2 regions of the Cupriavidus sp. GW822-FHT06G04 genome follow, and region 1 is predicted to be linked to the other one. Evidence: riboswitches for the same ligand, from Rfam matches in the RefSeq annotation. Region 1 holds a riboswitch; the other holds the start of a gene.
What was found. A riboswitch is a leader RNA that binds a small molecule or an ion and turns the genes downstream of it on or off. The one in region 1 is predicted to bind glycine.
Positions count from the first base shown of each region.

Region 2: another riboswitch for glycine. It lies ahead of AC1RKI_RS21685 (D-amino acid dehydrogenase); the one in region 1 lies ahead of gcvT (glycine cleavage system aminomethyltransferase GcvT).

Region 1 is NZ_JBXALD010000014.1:45,746-53,405, forward strand. It holds gene AC1RKI_RS25785 (DUF421 domain-containing protein) at 1-338, opposite strand, end outside; gene gcvP (aminomethyl-transferring glycine dehydrogenase) at 448-3,372, opposite strand; gene gcvH (glycine cleavage system protein GcvH) at 3,447-3,827, opposite strand; gene gcvT (glycine cleavage system aminomethyltransferase GcvT) at 3,941-5,068, opposite strand; glycine riboswitch at 5,158-5,277, opposite strand; glycine riboswitch at 5,299-5,386, opposite strand; gene AC1RKI_RS25805 (YMGG-like glycine zipper-containing protein) at 5,472-5,696, opposite strand; gene AC1RKI_RS25810 (UvrD-helicase domain-containing protein) at 5,969-7,660, shown strand, end outside.
Region 2 is NZ_JBXALD010000010.1:84,794-92,453, reverse strand. It holds gene AC1RKI_RS21695 (GGDEF domain-containing protein) at 1-478, shown strand, start outside; tRNA gene AC1RKI_RS21690 (tRNA-Leu) at 568-654, shown strand; gene AC1RKI_RS21685 (D-amino acid dehydrogenase) at 940-2,205, opposite strand; glycine riboswitch at 2,381-2,480, opposite strand; gene AC1RKI_RS21680 (type 1 glutamine amidotransferase domain-containing protein) at 2,626-3,306, opposite strand; gene AC1RKI_RS21675 (cytochrome b/b6 domain-containing protein) at 3,469-4,029, opposite strand; gene AC1RKI_RS21670 (PepSY domain-containing protein) at 4,032-4,316, opposite strand; gene AC1RKI_RS21665 (LysR family transcriptional regulator) at 4,580-5,584, shown strand; gene AC1RKI_RS21660 (DUF6630 family protein) at 5,703-6,209, opposite strand; gene AC1RKI_RS21655 (ArsR/SmtB family transcription factor) at 6,246-6,935, opposite strand; gene AC1RKI_RS21650 (ATP-binding protein) at 7,194-7,660, opposite strand, start outside.

The sequences.
Region 1 (7,660 bases):
CGCATCACGTCGTCAAGCACCTGCCCCTGATGGATCACGATCTGCGGCCGTCCGGCCACGATCGACTCGATGCGCCGGCTACGCCAGGTCACATACCCGAGCGCGGTGTCGGCCAGGAACAGCGTGGCGGCCAGGATCAGTCCGGCCAGCACCGAGTTGTCGCCGGCGTTCATCGCGTTCTGCACGGCGTTCGAAATGATCAGCAGCAAAACCAGATCGAACGGCGTCAACTGCCCGATCTGCCGCTTGCCGGACACCCGCATCAAGACCAGGATCGACGCGTAGACAATCAGGCCGCGCAGCACGAACTCCCACCAGGGAGCACTCAGATTCCACATGAAAGAGACCTCCGCTCAAGCGGCGCGCCGCACGCCGGCGGCCGCAACTTGAGCATAGCCCGTCGGCGACGTCCGCGTGTATAGGACGTCGCCTGACGCAGCGGCGGCCTCAGGCGTCGGCGTACTCGCTCATCGGCACGCAGGAGCAGAACAGATTGCGGTCACCGTAGACGTTGTCGGCACGGCCCACCGGCGGCCAGTACTTCTGCGTGCGCAGCGAGGCTAGCGGGTAAGCGGCTTCCTCGCGCGTGTACTTGCGATCCCAGTTGTCGGCCACCACCACGGCCGCTGTGTGCGGCGCGTGCTTGAGCGGATTGTCGTCGCGATCGAAGCTGCCGTCTTCCACCCGCGCGATTTCGCCGCGGATGGCGATCATGGCGTCGATGAAGCGGTCGAGTTCGTACAACGATTCGCTCTCGGTCGGCTCGATCATCAGCGTGCCCGGCACCGGGAAGCTCATGGTCGGGGCGTGGAATCCGTAGTCCATCAGGCGCTTGGCCACGTCTTCGTTGCTGATGCCGGTCGACTTCTGCAGCGGGCGCAGGTCCAGGATGCACTCATGCGCCACGAGCCCGTGCTGGCCCGTGTAGAGCACCGGGTAGTGCGGCGACAGGCGCCGCGCGACGTAGTTGGCCGCGAGGATCGCGTTCTCCGTGGCGGCGGTCAGACCAGCCGAACCCATCATCGCGATGTACATCCAGGAGATCGGCAGGATGCTGGCCGAGCCGAACGGCGCGGCCGATACGCCGCCAATGCCGTTGTCGTCGCGACGATAGCCGACGCTGTCCTGGTTCGGCAGGAAATCGGCCAGATGCGCGCCGACCGCCACCGGACCGACACCCGGACCGCCGCCGCCATGCGGAATGCAGAACGTCTTGTGCAGGTTCAGGTGCGAGACGTCGCCGCCGAATTGTCCCGGCGCGGCCACGCCGACCATCGCGTTCATGTTTGCGCCGTCGACATAGACCTGGCCGCCGTGCCTGTGCACGATGTCGCAGATCTGCTGCACGCCCTGTTCGAACACGCCATGCGTGGACGGGTACGTGATCATGATCGCGGCGAGGTTCTTGCTGTGCTGCTCGGCCTTGCGGGCGAGGTCTTCGAGATCGACGTTACCGTTCTCGTCGCACGCCACCACCACCACCTTCATGCCGGCCATCTGCGCCGACGCCGGATTGGTGCCGTGGGCCGACGACGGAATCAGGCAGATGTCGCGATGGCTTTCGCCGCGGCTGGCGTGATACGCATGGATGATCAGCAGGCCGGCGTATTCGCCCTGCGAGCCGGCGTTCGGCTGCAGGCTCACCGCGGCATAGCCGGTGGCGGCGCACAGCATGGCTTCCAACTGGTCGATCATTTCGCGATAGCCGACGGTCTGGTCCAGCGGCGCGAACGGATGGATGTTGCTGAACTCGGGCCACGTCACCGGAATCATCTCGCTGGTGGCGTTGAGCTTCATCGTGCAGGAACCCAGCGGAATCATCGTGCGGTCCAGCGCCAGGTCCTTGTCGGCCAGGGAGCGCAGATAGCGCAGCATCTCGTGCTCGGCATGATGCGTGTTGAACACCGGGTGCGTCAGGTATGCGCTCTGGCGCGCCAGCGCGGCCGGGAAGCCATCGGCGACCGAGGCCTCGGTCTTGTCGAAGTCGGGCGTGGGCTTGCCGTGCGCGAAGATTTCCCACAACGCGATGACGTCGTCGCGCGATGCGGTTTCATCGAGCGAGATGCCGATGCGCGTGGCGCCCGCGTGGCGCAGGTTGATGCCGCGCGCCGTGGCGGCCGCGTGGAACGCCTCGGTGTTGAAGCCGGTCTCCAGCGTCAGCGTGTCGAAGTAGGTGTCGTTCAGCGGGGCGTGGCCCAGCGTCTTCAGGCCGGCCGCCAGCGTGGCGGTCAGGCGATGCACGCGCTGCGCAATGCGCTTGAGGCCCTGCGGGCCATGGTAGACCGCGTACATCGACGCCATCACGGCCAGAAGAACCTGCGCCGTGCAGATGTTCGACGTGGCCTTCTCGCGGCGGATATGCTGCTCGCGCGTCTGCAGCGCCAGGCGATACGCCTTGTTGCCTTGCGCGTCGATCGTCACGCCCACCAGACGGCCCGGCATCGATCGCTTGAAATCGTCCTTCACGGCCATGTAACCCGCATGCGGACCGCCGAAGCCCAGCGGCACGCCAAAGCGCTGCGAGTTGCCGACGGCGACGTCCGCACCCCATTCGCCGGGCGCGGCGATCAGCGTGAGCGCCAGCAGGTCGGCGGCTGCCACCACCAGGCCGCCCGCGGCGTGCACGGCGTCGGCAATCGCGCGATAGTCGGCCACGTCGCCGTTGACGCCCGGGTATTGCAGCAGCACGCCGAACGCGTTGGCCTGTGCGGCGTCCACGGCGGCGCCAACCTTGACCTCGATGCCCAGCGGCAGCGCGCGTGTGCGGATCACTTCCAGCGTCTGCGGCAGCACGTCGTCCGCCACGTAGAACGTGTTCGACGCATGCTTGTTCACGCGCTGCAGCAGCGTCATGGCTTCCGCGGCCGCGGTGCCTTCGTCCAGCATCGAGGCGTTGGCGATATCGAGGCCGGTCAGGTCCGTGATCATCTGCTGGAAGTTCAACATCGCTTCCAGGCGGCCCTGCGAGATTTCAGGCTGGTACGGCGTGTACGCGGTGTACCAGGCGGGATTCTCGAAGATGTTGCGCAGCACCACGCCCGGCGTGATCGTGTTGTAGTAGCCCTGGCCGATAAAGCTCTTGAGCACGCGATTCTTGCCGGCCAGGCCGCGCAGCTTGGCCAGCGCGGCTTCCTCGGTCAGCGGGGCGGTGAATTCGCCGAGCGACATGCCGTCGCGGCGGCGGATGGCGGCGGGCACCACGGCGTCGATCAGCGCCTCGCGGCTGTCGTAGCCAAGCACCTTGAGCATGTGTTGCTGTTCGGCGGCGTCCGGGCCGATATGACGGGAAGCGAAGGCGTCGCGCGCCTCCAGTTCGGCCAGCGTGGGCCGTGCACCTTGTGCGGCAGCGTTCATGGGAAGCGGGGCGTTCATGGCAAGAATCTCGGGGGGGCGCGGCGGCCGGTGGTCGGCCGGACCGCCGCGCGGGGCATCAAACCGTCGGGGTGTCAGGCGCCGACGCTGGCCTTGTAGGCGTCGACGTTCATCAGGCCGTTCACGTCGTCGGCGTTGGCCGGCTTGAGCTTGAACAGCCATGCGTCGAAGGCGTTGGCATTGACCGATTCGGGCGAGGCCGACGCGGCGTCGTTGGTGGCGATGACTTCGCCGGCCACCGGGGCATAGATGTCGGAGGCCGCCTTGACGGACTCGACCACGGCCAGTGCGTCGCCGGCGCCCACCGACTTGCCTACCTCGGGCAGTTCCAGGAAGACGATGTCGCCCAGCGCATCCTGCGCGTGATCGGTAATGCCGATGGTCAGCGTGCCGTCGGCTTCAACGCGCACCCATTCGTGCGACTCGGTGTATTTCAGGTCAGCGGGGAAATTCATGAGGTTCTCCGTCAATGCAGTGTGATTCTTGTTTCCGGCACCCGGCCGCTGCCAAAGGGCTCGCGCAGCGCGGGTGAAAGGGCGACCGTTGGATGTGAAGCGGGGCCGATGCCTCAGCTCACGAGTGCCTTGCCATTGCGCACAAACGGCAGTTTAACCACAGTCGCGGTCAGTTTGCGGTCGCGGATTTCTACTTGTACGTCGGTGCCGGGCGCAACGTCCTTGGGCAGGCTGGCAAAGGCGATCGATTGCTGCAGCGACGGGCTGAAGGTGCCGCTGGTGATTTCCCCGGGGCCGGCCGCGGTGATCACTTTCTGGTGCGCGCGCAGCACGCCGCCCTTGTCGCGCAGGATCAGCCCGGCGAAGGTCTTGCACTGGCCGCTGGCCAGCAGTGCCGATTTGCCTACGAAATCGCGCTCGCTCGCCAGATCGACGGTCCACGCCAGCCCGGCGTCGAGCGGAGAGGTGTGGATATCCATGTCCTGGCCGTACAGGTTCATGCCGGCTTCCAGGCGCAGCGTGTCGCGTGCGCCCAGGCCAGCCGGGCGCACGCCCGCGGCCGACAGCTTTTCCCAGATGCCCGCCACATTCTCCGCGGGCACCACCAGTTCGAAGCCATCCTCGCCGGTGTAACCGGTGCGCGCGATCATCAGTTCGCCCATTTCGGGGTCTTGCACGACCAGCGCGTTGAACGGCTTCAGGGCGTCGGCAGGTTGCGTGGAAGGGAAAGCCTGGTAGACCTTGGCGCGCGCATTCGGGCCCTGCACCGCCACGATGGCGAGCTTGCCGACGCTGGCCGGCGCCACGTCACCGCGTCGCGGTGTGATCGTCACGCGGGCGTCGGTGGCCACGTTGCGCGACTGGATCCACTCGATGTCGCCGATGGCGGTGCTGGCGTTGACGACCAGACGGAAATGGTCTTCGGCGAAGAAGTAGACGATCAGGTCGTCGATCACGCCGCCTTTTTCGTCGAGCATGCACGAATACAGCGCCTTGCCCGGCGTTTGCAGCTTGTCCACATTGTTGGCCAGCAGGCCGCGCAGGAATGTGCGGGTGTTGGCACCGGTCAGGTCGACCACGCACATGTGCGAGACGTCGAACATGCCGGCGTCGGCGCGTACGGCGTTGTGTTCCTCGATCTGCGAACCGTAGTTGACCGGCATGTCCCAGCCGCCGAAGTCGACCATGCGGGCGCCAAGTGCGCGGTGGATGGCATTGAGGGGCGTGGCCTGGAGCGTCATGGATATCCTCGGAGGCGGTTTCGAAAACGAAAAAGGGTCATCCGCCGCAGCGCTCGGCCGCACAAAAGTGCGAACGATCCGGTGCGGCGGATGACCCCTCTGTCCTCGATACCTGAGAGATTACGAAGCCTTGGCTTCGTGCGCCCCTTCGGTGGACATGCTCACCAGGCGTGACGCCGTGGCGGATGTCGCTCTCCAGAGTGCGGCATGCATTGTGTGCATGTTGCATGCCGATCCGGTCGGTCCATGGTGCCTGAGAGTTTTCGGGTGGTTCCCCTTCGGCGGCGCAGTCGCTGCGCGCTCTCCCGGCCGGATGCGCGAGAATGTACGGGACCGTCCTACCTTTGTCAAACGGCCCCTGACAACGGAGATGCCGGTCCCGTCCGTGCGCCGCGCAGGGCTATCAGCGGCGGTCCTTGGTCACCACGTTACCCACCACGCCGCCCACGGCCGCGCCGCCGAGCGTGCCGAGCGCGCTGCCGTCGGTCAGGACCGCGCCGCCCAGCGCACCTGCGCCCGCACCGATCGCGGTGTTGCGCTGCTTGGGCGTCATGTCCGCACAGCCGGCAAAGGTCACAAGCGTTGCGCCGATCAGGGCGACTTTCGAAAGGGTGCGAAGCGTCTTCATGTTGGGCTCCTTCTTTTCATCGAATGCCATCGTTTGCGATGTGTTGAGTGTCCGCCGCGCCGGTCGCGCAACGCGCAAAACCGCGCGGTCGTGACAGGTAAGAGGCAATCTCCATGCCCCAACCGAGCCCGATTTACGATTGTTACCTGCCTGAAACGCCTCCTGTCGGACGCCGCCCGACACCGTAGCCGCGTGTTAACATCCTCGCCTCCGCCGCGCGGTCTTTCGCGCGTGCATCTTTCGTCATCCCGCCTGTTTCGATTTCCCGCCCCATGACCCACGGACTGAACGCCGCGCAATCCGAAGCTGTGCGCTATCTGGATGGCCCCTGCCTTGTGCTGGCGGGCGCCGGCTCGGGCAAGACGCGCGTGATCACGCAGAAAATTGCGCACCTTATCGAGGACAAGGGGTTCGAGCCGCGCCATATCGCCGCCGTCACGTTCACCAACAAAGCGGCGAAAGAGATGCAGGAGCGTATCGCGAAGCTCATGGAGGGCAAGATCACGCGGGAAGGTAAGCGCATTCCGCTCAAGCAGCTCACCGTTTGTACGTTTCACTCGCTCGGCGTGCAAATCTTGCGCATGGAAGCCGAGCATGTCGGGTTGAAGCCGCAGTTTTCCATCATGGATTCGGACGACTGTTTCGGCCTGGTGCAGGAGCAGCTTGGCACCACCGACAAGAAGTTGATCCGCCGCGTGCAAAGCACGATTTCGCTGTGGAAGAACGGCATGGTCGATCCCGAAACCGCGCTGGCACAGGCCGCCGATGCCGACGAGCACCAGGCCGCGATGGTGTATCGCAACTACGTGGCGACGCTGCACGCTTACCAGGCGGTTGATTTCGACGACCTGATCCGCCTGCCGGCCGAGTTGTTCGCGCGTGACGAGGCGGTGCGTCTGAAATGGCAGAACCGGCTGCGCTATTTCCTGGTCGACGAATACCAGGACACCAACGCGTGCCAGTATCAGTTGCTCAAGCTGCTGGCCGGCGGATCGCATCTGCGCGCGGCGGCCTTCACGGCCGTGGGCGACGATGACCAGGCCATCTATGGCTGGCGTGGCGCCACGCTCGATAACCTGCGCCTGCTGCAAACCGATTTCCCGGACCTCAAGGTCATCAAGCTCGAACAGAACTACCGCTCCACGGTGCGCATCCTGGAAGCGGCCAACGCGGTGATCGCCAACAATCCGAAACTGTTCGACAAGAAACTGTGGTCCGAGCACGGCATGGGCGATCCGATCGCCGTGCATCCGATGAACGACGAGGAGCACGAGGCGGAATCGGTGGTGTTTCGCCTGTCGGCGCACAAGTTCGAACGCCGCGCGCAGTTTCGCGACTACGCGATTCTCTATCGCGGCAATCACCAGGCGCGCCTGTTCGAACAGATTTTGCGCCGCGAGCGGATTCCGTATGTGTTGTCGGGCGGCCAGAGTTTCTTCGACAAGGCGGAAATCAAGGACATCTGCGCCTATCTGCGCCTGATTGCCAATCCCGACGACGATCCCGCGTTCATCCGTGCCATCACCACCCCGCGCCGCGGCGTGGGTAACACCACGCTGGAAGCCTTGGGCACGTTTGCAGGACAGGCCAAGGTGTCGCTGTTCGAAGCGGCGATGATGGGCGGCATCGAGGCCAAGCTGCAGCCGCGCCAGCTGGAACCGCTGCGCGTGTTTTGCGAATCGATGGTGCGGCTGGCCGATCGCGCCGCGCGCGACCCTGCCACCGTGGTACTCGACGACCTGATGGAAGGCATCCACTACGAGGCGTACCTGTACGACACCTTCGACGAACGCCAGGCGCAATCGCGCTGGACCAACACGCTGGAATTTCTCGACTGGCTCAAGCGCAAGGGCACGCGCCCGGAGCCGGACGGCGAGGGCGAGGCCACCGGCTTCGACAACGCCGATGGCTTTGCCGACGAGGGCAAGAACCTGCTCGAACTGACGCAGACCGTGGCGCTGATG
Region 2 (7,660 bases), on a different contig from region 1:
GCGCGCCTCGCTCGACGTGGTGGCGCGCGCTCACGAACTTGGCAAGGAAGTGGGCCTGCTGATCCTCGATGTCGATCTCTTCAAGCAATACAACGATCTCTATGGTCATCCGGTTGGCGACGAATGCCTGCGCAAGGTGGCCGAGGCACTGACGGGCGTGCTGCGCGGCGAGCAGTTCTGCGCGCGGCTGGGCGGCGAGGAATTCGCCGTGATACTGCCGGATTCCGATCTTGACGAGACGCGCCGCGTGGCGCGCAACATGGTGGCCGCCGTACGCGACCTGGGCATTCCGCACAACGGCACGCCGGTGCAGCCGCTGGTCACGATCAGCGTGGGCGCGGTATGCGACGTGCCGGAAGCCCCGCGCCTGGAGCCGCTGCTGCACCGCGCTGACAGCGCGATGTACCGCGCCAAACGCGCCGGCCGCAATCGCTACGTGATCGACGGCAGTGTCTATCTGGGCTTGCAAAGCAACTAACGCGAATCGCCGCAACAAAGCGCTTGCAAATTCCAAAGGCTTCTGTAGAATTCGGCGCTCGCATCGCAGCAGCCATGCTGCGAGACGAAGCCCAGATGGCGGAATTGGTAGACGCACTAGGTTCAGGTCCTAGCGGTGGCAACACTGTGGAGGTTCGAGTCCTCTTCTGGGCACCAATTCGAAAGCCCTGCTCAACGAGCAGGGCTTTTTCATTTCTTGGCCCAGAAAGGGAAGTCCCTGCGGACTTCCCGCGAGGACTCGAAAGGATTGCGCCTGCTGGCGCAATCCCGGGGTCGCGCATGGGTGACCGAGTCCTCTTCTGGGCACCAATTCGAAAGCCCTGCTCAACGAGCAGGGCTTTTTCATTTCCGGCCCAGAAAGGGAAGTCCCTGCGGACTTGCCGCGGGGACTCGAAAGGATTGCGCCTGCTGGCGCAATCCCGGGGTCGCGCACGGGTGGGCCTAACGCCGTCCCACCGCCAGGTTCCCCATCGTTACGCGCGCCTCCGGCGCAACCGACTGCCGCACCACATCGCCGACCATTTCGGCGGTGACCGCCGACAATGTCCAGCCCAGATGCCCGTGCCCGGTGTTGTAGAACACATTGGCGGCATGCCCGCGGCCCACGCGCGGCATCATGTTCGGCATCATCGGTCGCAGGCCCGCCCATGGCACCACGCTGCGCGTGCTGACGCCGGGGAAACACTGATGCACCCAGTCGATCAGCGGACGAATCCGGTCTGCGCGGATGTCGCGATTGACGCCGTTGAACTCGGCGGTGCCAGCCACGCGGAAGCGGTCCGCGCCGAGCCGGCTCGTCACAAGCTTGGTTTCGTCGTCCAGCAGGCTTACGGTCGGCGCACCCGCCTGGCTTTGCGCGTCGGTCAGGTTCACCGTGATCGAATAGCCCTTGACCGGATAGATGTTCACGCGATCGCCCAACTGCCGGGCAAAGGCGCGGCTGCCCACGCCCGCGCACACCACCACGCCGTCGAATTCACGCGAGGCCGGCAGGCCGTCCTGCGCCGTTATCACTGTCGCGCGGCGACCCGTGGTGGATACGCTGCGCACGTCCTGGTTGTACAGCGTCTCTACGCCATGCCGGTCGATGGCCGCGGCCAGGCCGGTGGTGAACTTGTGGATGTCGCCGGTGGCGTCGCTCTCGGTGTAGTAGCCGCCGTAATAGCGCCCCGCCAGTGTTGGCTCGATCGCGCGCATTTCGTCGGGCGTGACCGCCCGGCGTTCCAGTCCGCCTTCGGCCAGCAGCGCCGATACGCGGCCGGCATGATCGAACCCGGCCTTGTTGCGGTAAATATGCAGGATGCCGCGTCGCTTCAGGTCGAAGTCGATGCCTTCGGCCTGCGCCCAGTCGAACAGATGCTGACGCGCGGCGATGGCCAGACGCGCGGTTTCGATTGTGTTGGCACGATAGTGCGGGATCGATGCGATGAACTCGCCGAACCAGCTCAGCTTGTGCCATGACGGGCGCGGATTCACCAGCAGCGGGGCATCGTTGCGCAGCATCCATTTGATGCCTTTAACGAGCGTCGACCAGTGCGTCCAGACTTCCGCATTCGACGCCGACAACTGGCCGCCATTGGCAAACGACGTCTCCATCGCCGCATAGCGGTGGCGTTCGAACAGCGTGACGGAGAAACCGCGCCGGGCCAGCGCGTAAGCGGTCGTGACGCCGGTAATTCCGCCGCCAATTACTGCAATGGTTTTCATGGAAAGGTCTTTCAGGACGTCATGGGATGGCAGTCCACGGCGCACCATGCGCTGTCGTGGACGCCCCCTCTGTCCTTGACCTGAGAGATTTCGCCATGCCCGGCGGGTAGCCGCGCACCGCTTGCTCCTTCGGTACCGCCGGCGGACGTGCGCGCCGGCAGTTCTTCAGAGTGCAATAGCGATACCGGTCCGTTTGCCTGAGAGTTTCCGGGGCGGTTGCTCCTTCGGCGCCGTACCTGCCAGGCGGCTGGCACGGGCTCTCCCGATATCGCGCATTCAATGGCGGCAACTATGCCACAGCTTTTGGCGATTCGGCTATGCGATCGTGTGTTTGGCGGTGCGCTGGCTGTTGCGCCAACGCCGCGCTCACACCCGAACCGCGCCGCGATCACGCGGCATCCGCGCCGGCACCCGGCGTGCTTACTTGCCCAGCAGTTTCAACAATGCATGCGCGGCCGCTTCCGACGATGCGGGATTCTGGCCCGTGACCAGTTTCCCATCGGTGATCGCGTAGCTGCCCCAATCGTCGGTCCGCGAGAAATTCGCGCCATGCTGCTTGAGCATGTCTTCCACCAGAAACGGCACCACGTTGGTCAATTGCACGGCCTCTTCTTCGGAATTGGTGAAGCCGGTGACGTTGCGGCCCTTGACCAGCGGCTGCCCATCGGCGCCTTTCACGTGACGCAGCACGCCGGGCGCATGGCATACCGCCCCGACCGGCTTGCCGGCGCGGTCGAATGCCTCGATCAACGCGATCGACCGCTTGTCTTCGGCGAGATCCCACAGTGGGCCGTGGCCGCCCGGATAAAACACGGCGTCGAAATCGCCAACATCGACCTGGTCGAGCGTCCTTGTCGACGCCAGTTCGCGGCGCGCTTCGGCGTCGGCCTGGAAGCGACGCGTCGCATCGGTCTGCGCGCCCGGATCGTCGCTCTTCGGATCGATCGGCGGCTGGCCGCCCTTGGGCGATGCCAGCGTTATCTGGACGCCCGCATCCTTGAACACGTAGTAGGGCGCGGCAAACTCTTCCAGCCAGAATCCCGTCTTCTTGCCGGTATTGCCGAGCTGGTCGTGAGAGGTCAGCACCATCAGGATTTTCATTGCCATTCTCCGATTGCGTAGGGGGCACAAGCCGGTGCCGCACAGGGCGGGGCATCGGCGGTCGGCACATGGTACGCCCGTTGCGCGCCCCGGATCATGGCGATGCGGACAGGATCGTTCGGCGATCGTTTCGTGAGTCGTCTGGTGCGTCGCTTTGATGGCTCAGCGCTGCGGCGGAAGTTCGCTGCCGCGCCGCTTGCGGCCCGTCAGCATGGCGGCGACGAGATTTTCGCGGCCCTTGATGCTCATGGCGATAGCGGCCGCGATGTGCAGCAGAACCAGCCCGAGCAGCGCGTTGGACAGCCAGCGATGGATGTCGATGGGCCAGTCTTCACCCCAGAACGGGTCCAGGCGCGACATCCAGCCGGTGACCGCCAGGGCCAGGATCAGCGCCCACATCGCCAGCATCGTCACGGCGCCCAGCGGCGTGTGGCTGACAAAGCGCGGCGCACGGCCTTGCATCAATGCGCGGCCATAGGCGAGCACGCCAGCGGGACGCGGCAGCCACGCGCCAAAGCGCGCGTGCTCGCTACCCACGAAACCCCACGCGATGCGCGCCAGCACGAGCCCGGCTGCAACATAGCCGACATAGCGGTGCCACGGCCCGCCCGAATCGTCGATCAGGTCATAGCACACGATGGCGGCCACGCCCCAGTGCGTAATGCGCACCACCGGATCCCAGACACGGACCCAGCCGCGCGCGTCTGCAGCCGGAACGCCCATGCCTACTTCCCGATTTCGGATTTGACGATGTCGAGCGTCTTGGTATCGAAGTAGATCTCGGCTTTCTTGCCGTCCTTGGTGGTGCCGTAGATCTCGTAGCAATTGCCGTCGATCTTGAACTTCTTGATGTTGTAGCCCTGGGCTTCGATTTTTGCCTTGGCGTCGGCCTCCGAGATCCATTCCGACTTGGGATGTTTTTCGCAGTTGGCGCCGGCCAGTGCAGCAGTGGAAAACGTTCCGCCTGCGGCCACGATGGCCAATGCGGCAAATGCGGTGGTCTTGTTCATGCCAACTCCAGCAAAAAGCCCCTGATCGGGCGACGTGTGGATGCTAGAGGCAAATGAGACCGATTCTCAATCATGGCTTTCCCGATATGCATGAGTGGTGCATACGAGACAAAAATCGGCAAACGTCATCTCGCTGTCATGCTGCTGAAATAGCCATGCTGTGGACATGGGCTTCATCATTGTTCGCGTTGTGGGACAATCGCGCGCACCGATCAGGGTTTTCCCGGTGTCTGACTGAGAAAAATATCGTATGAAGGTGTCGCATGAAATCGATTGACTGGAAAGACTGGGAAATCTTCTGCCGCGTGGTGGAAGGTGGGGGCTTCACGCAGGGGGCCGAACTGGCGGAAGTTCCAAAGTCGTCGGCAAGCGCCGCGGTGGCACGCCTGGAGGGGCAATTGGGCGTGCGCCTGTTCGAGCGCACCACGCGCCGCGTGCGCGTGACGCAGCGCGGCCAGCAACTCTACGATCGCGTTTCGCCACTGTTTGGCGCGCTGCGGGAAATCAGCGCGGAAGCGGCATCGGTCAGCGACGAGGTCAGTGGCACCATCCGCATCGCCACGCCGTATGAAGTGGGCTCGCAGCATTTGTCACCCACGCTGAATCGTCTGCTCAAGCAGCATCCATCGCTACGCGTACAGCTCGACGTCAGTTGGGATCAGCCCGACCTGATTCGCCACGGTTATGACCTCGCCTTCGTGATGACCGACACGGGCCTGCACGACAGCTCTTTCGCCAGCAAGCGCGTGGTGCTGATCGAGCGCGCCTTCTACGCCGCGCCGTCACTTATCCGCGAGCGCGGTCTGCCTCGCTCGCCGCAGGATCTGGTTGGCTGGCCGACGGTCGGCAATCTGGACGACACGCATTGGGAATTCCTGCGCGACCACGTGGAAACGTTTTCGATGGATGTGCAACCGCGCATTTGCACGCACAACGCGGAAGTGCGGCTCAAGGCTGCGGTGGATGGGCTTGGCATCACGCGCCTGTCGCCGCGTTTCGTGCATGAACAACTGGTGCAAGGGCAACTGGTGCGCGTACTGCCGGGCTACAGTTCGTCGCCGCTGAAGGTTTACGTGCTGATGCCCGCCCGCAAACTGATGCCGGCCAGCGTGCGGGCATTCCTGAACGCGCTGGAAGAAACGCTCGGCGTGCCGGAAACGCGCCGCCCCGCACCGCGCGCCACGCCGCTGCCGGAAGCCGCCCAGGCATCGATCGTCGAGCAACCGGCGGGCGACGACGGCACGCCCACGGTGCTGTCGCTGGAATAGCGGCGGCTCGCCGCGAATCGCGCGCGCCCACCGACGGATCGCCGGAGCCGCGCGCCATCGGCAGCGCACATTGGCGCAAACTTGTCGAAGCCGATTGCGCCGTGCGTCTGCGCCAGGCTCAGTACGGCTGATCGCCGCTGCGCAGATCGAAGGCGAGTGTTTCGGCGATTTCCAGCATTTCGTCGTCATCCTCGCTGCGCGTAATCCAGCCCGCGTAGGCATCGCCGCCGGTATCCCAGTTCCATAGCGTGTAGCCCGCCACGCGCAACTGGTCCGTGGCCAGCTCCATCAGTTCGGGCACGCTGGTGCCTTCCAGAAAATCCTCGTCTTCGGGATCGTCGGTGCCCCAGTCGATTTCCAGATCGATGCGTTCGCAGAGCTGGTTCAGGCAGCCGATAAACGATTCCACGTCTTTCCAGTCGACGTAGAAACCTGCTTCCCAGTCGATGATTTCCTTGATCTGGTAAAGCAGCGCTTCCGCGTCGGCCTCGTCTTCCTCGGCGTCTTCGAGCGCCTCTTCCAGCAGCGCCAGATGACGCGCGCTCTGCTGCGAATCGCCAAGATTGATCAGCGCAAACAGCCGGCTCACGGCGTCCTGTGCGTCGTCTTCCAGTTCGATCGACATGTGCTGCTCCTTTCTCCTTTGATGTCGAAACTTGGCTCAAGCGGCCATTTTGCCGATTTCGCGCTGCCCGTGCGGGGTGACGCGCAGCGCGCGCGAGCGCGTGGTGGCTTCGATCCAGCCGCGCTGCAGCAGCGCTTGCAGCAACGCCGCGCCGAGCGCCCCGCCAAGATGCGGCTTGCGCTCGCTCCAGTCCGGACAGGTGCAGGCGAATTGCCGGCGCTTGCGGCGCGTGGCGTCGAGGTCGATGCCCAGGTGCGTCATCGCCTGCGCGCCATCGCCGGTCAGGTCGACCTGGCTGCCGTGCACGGCCAGCCAGCCCGCCTGCGACATTCGTTCGAAAAGACCCACCGCGAGTTCCCCGGCCATATGGTCGTAGCAGGTGCGCGCCTGCCGCAGCGCGGGCGGTGCGGTTCTGGAGACCGGCACGGCACGCATGCGCGGCGGCTGACTGGCCAGCGAAGCCGTGGCCAGCGCCTCGATGGCGGCACCGATCTCAGGCGCGGCCAGCCGGTAATAGCGATTGCGTCCGCGCGTTTCCACGGCGAGCAGCCCGCCTTCGGACAACCGCGCCAAATGCCCGCTTGTGGACGACGCGGACAACCCCGCAATCATCGCCAACTCCCCGGCCGGCCGCGCGCTGCCGTCCATCAGCGCCCACAACATGGCGGCGCGCCCCGGATCGGCCAGCAATCCAGCCAACTGGCTGATGCCTGGTGCGTATTCCATTGTTCATCGCGGTGTGAAGAGACGGATGCAGTATAGGGCGGGAGCGGTTGATTGGTGGGAGCCAAGGAAATTAAGTCCTTGGAGCGGGGCGGTCAGACGAATTTTCCAGTGCAGCCTTCACCGGAATTCCTCGTCGAACCTTTTTTAGGTTGGAAATCGAAGCGGGACGGCGATGCCGGCTTTACATCGGGCGTTCCATCGCCGTTGATTTGCGCGCTTGATCCCGCGATGCCGAATCGCGCGAATCGCCCCAGCCTTCTACTGCTGCGACATGAACGCGCGAGTGATCGCGCACAGTCTGAAGTGGGCATCGGGCAGCGGCACCAGTAGCGAGCGGGCGGCCAGGGACTGGAGCAGTGCGTGGACGGCGGGCGTGTCGATGCCGGTCAGTGCGGCGGCCTGCGACAGGTTGAAAGGGCCGTTGGCCGCGCACAGGCGCTGCAGCGCGCGACGCTCGTCGCCGGGCAGACGGCCTACGCTCCAGTTCATCGACGCCCTGAGCGAGCGCTGGCGGGGGTGGGTGCAGCGCCGTTGTACGTCGAGCAGCGCATAGCGTGCGTCCACATGATCGAGCAGGCCGAGCACGCCGAATGCGTCGACGCTGGCTGCGGCAAGCTCGATGGCCAGTGGCACGCCTTCCAGCCTGCGGCACAGCGCGGCCACGGTCGGTGCGTCGCGGTCGTTGAGCACGAATTCCGCGGCGCTGGCCTGGGCGCGCGAGACGA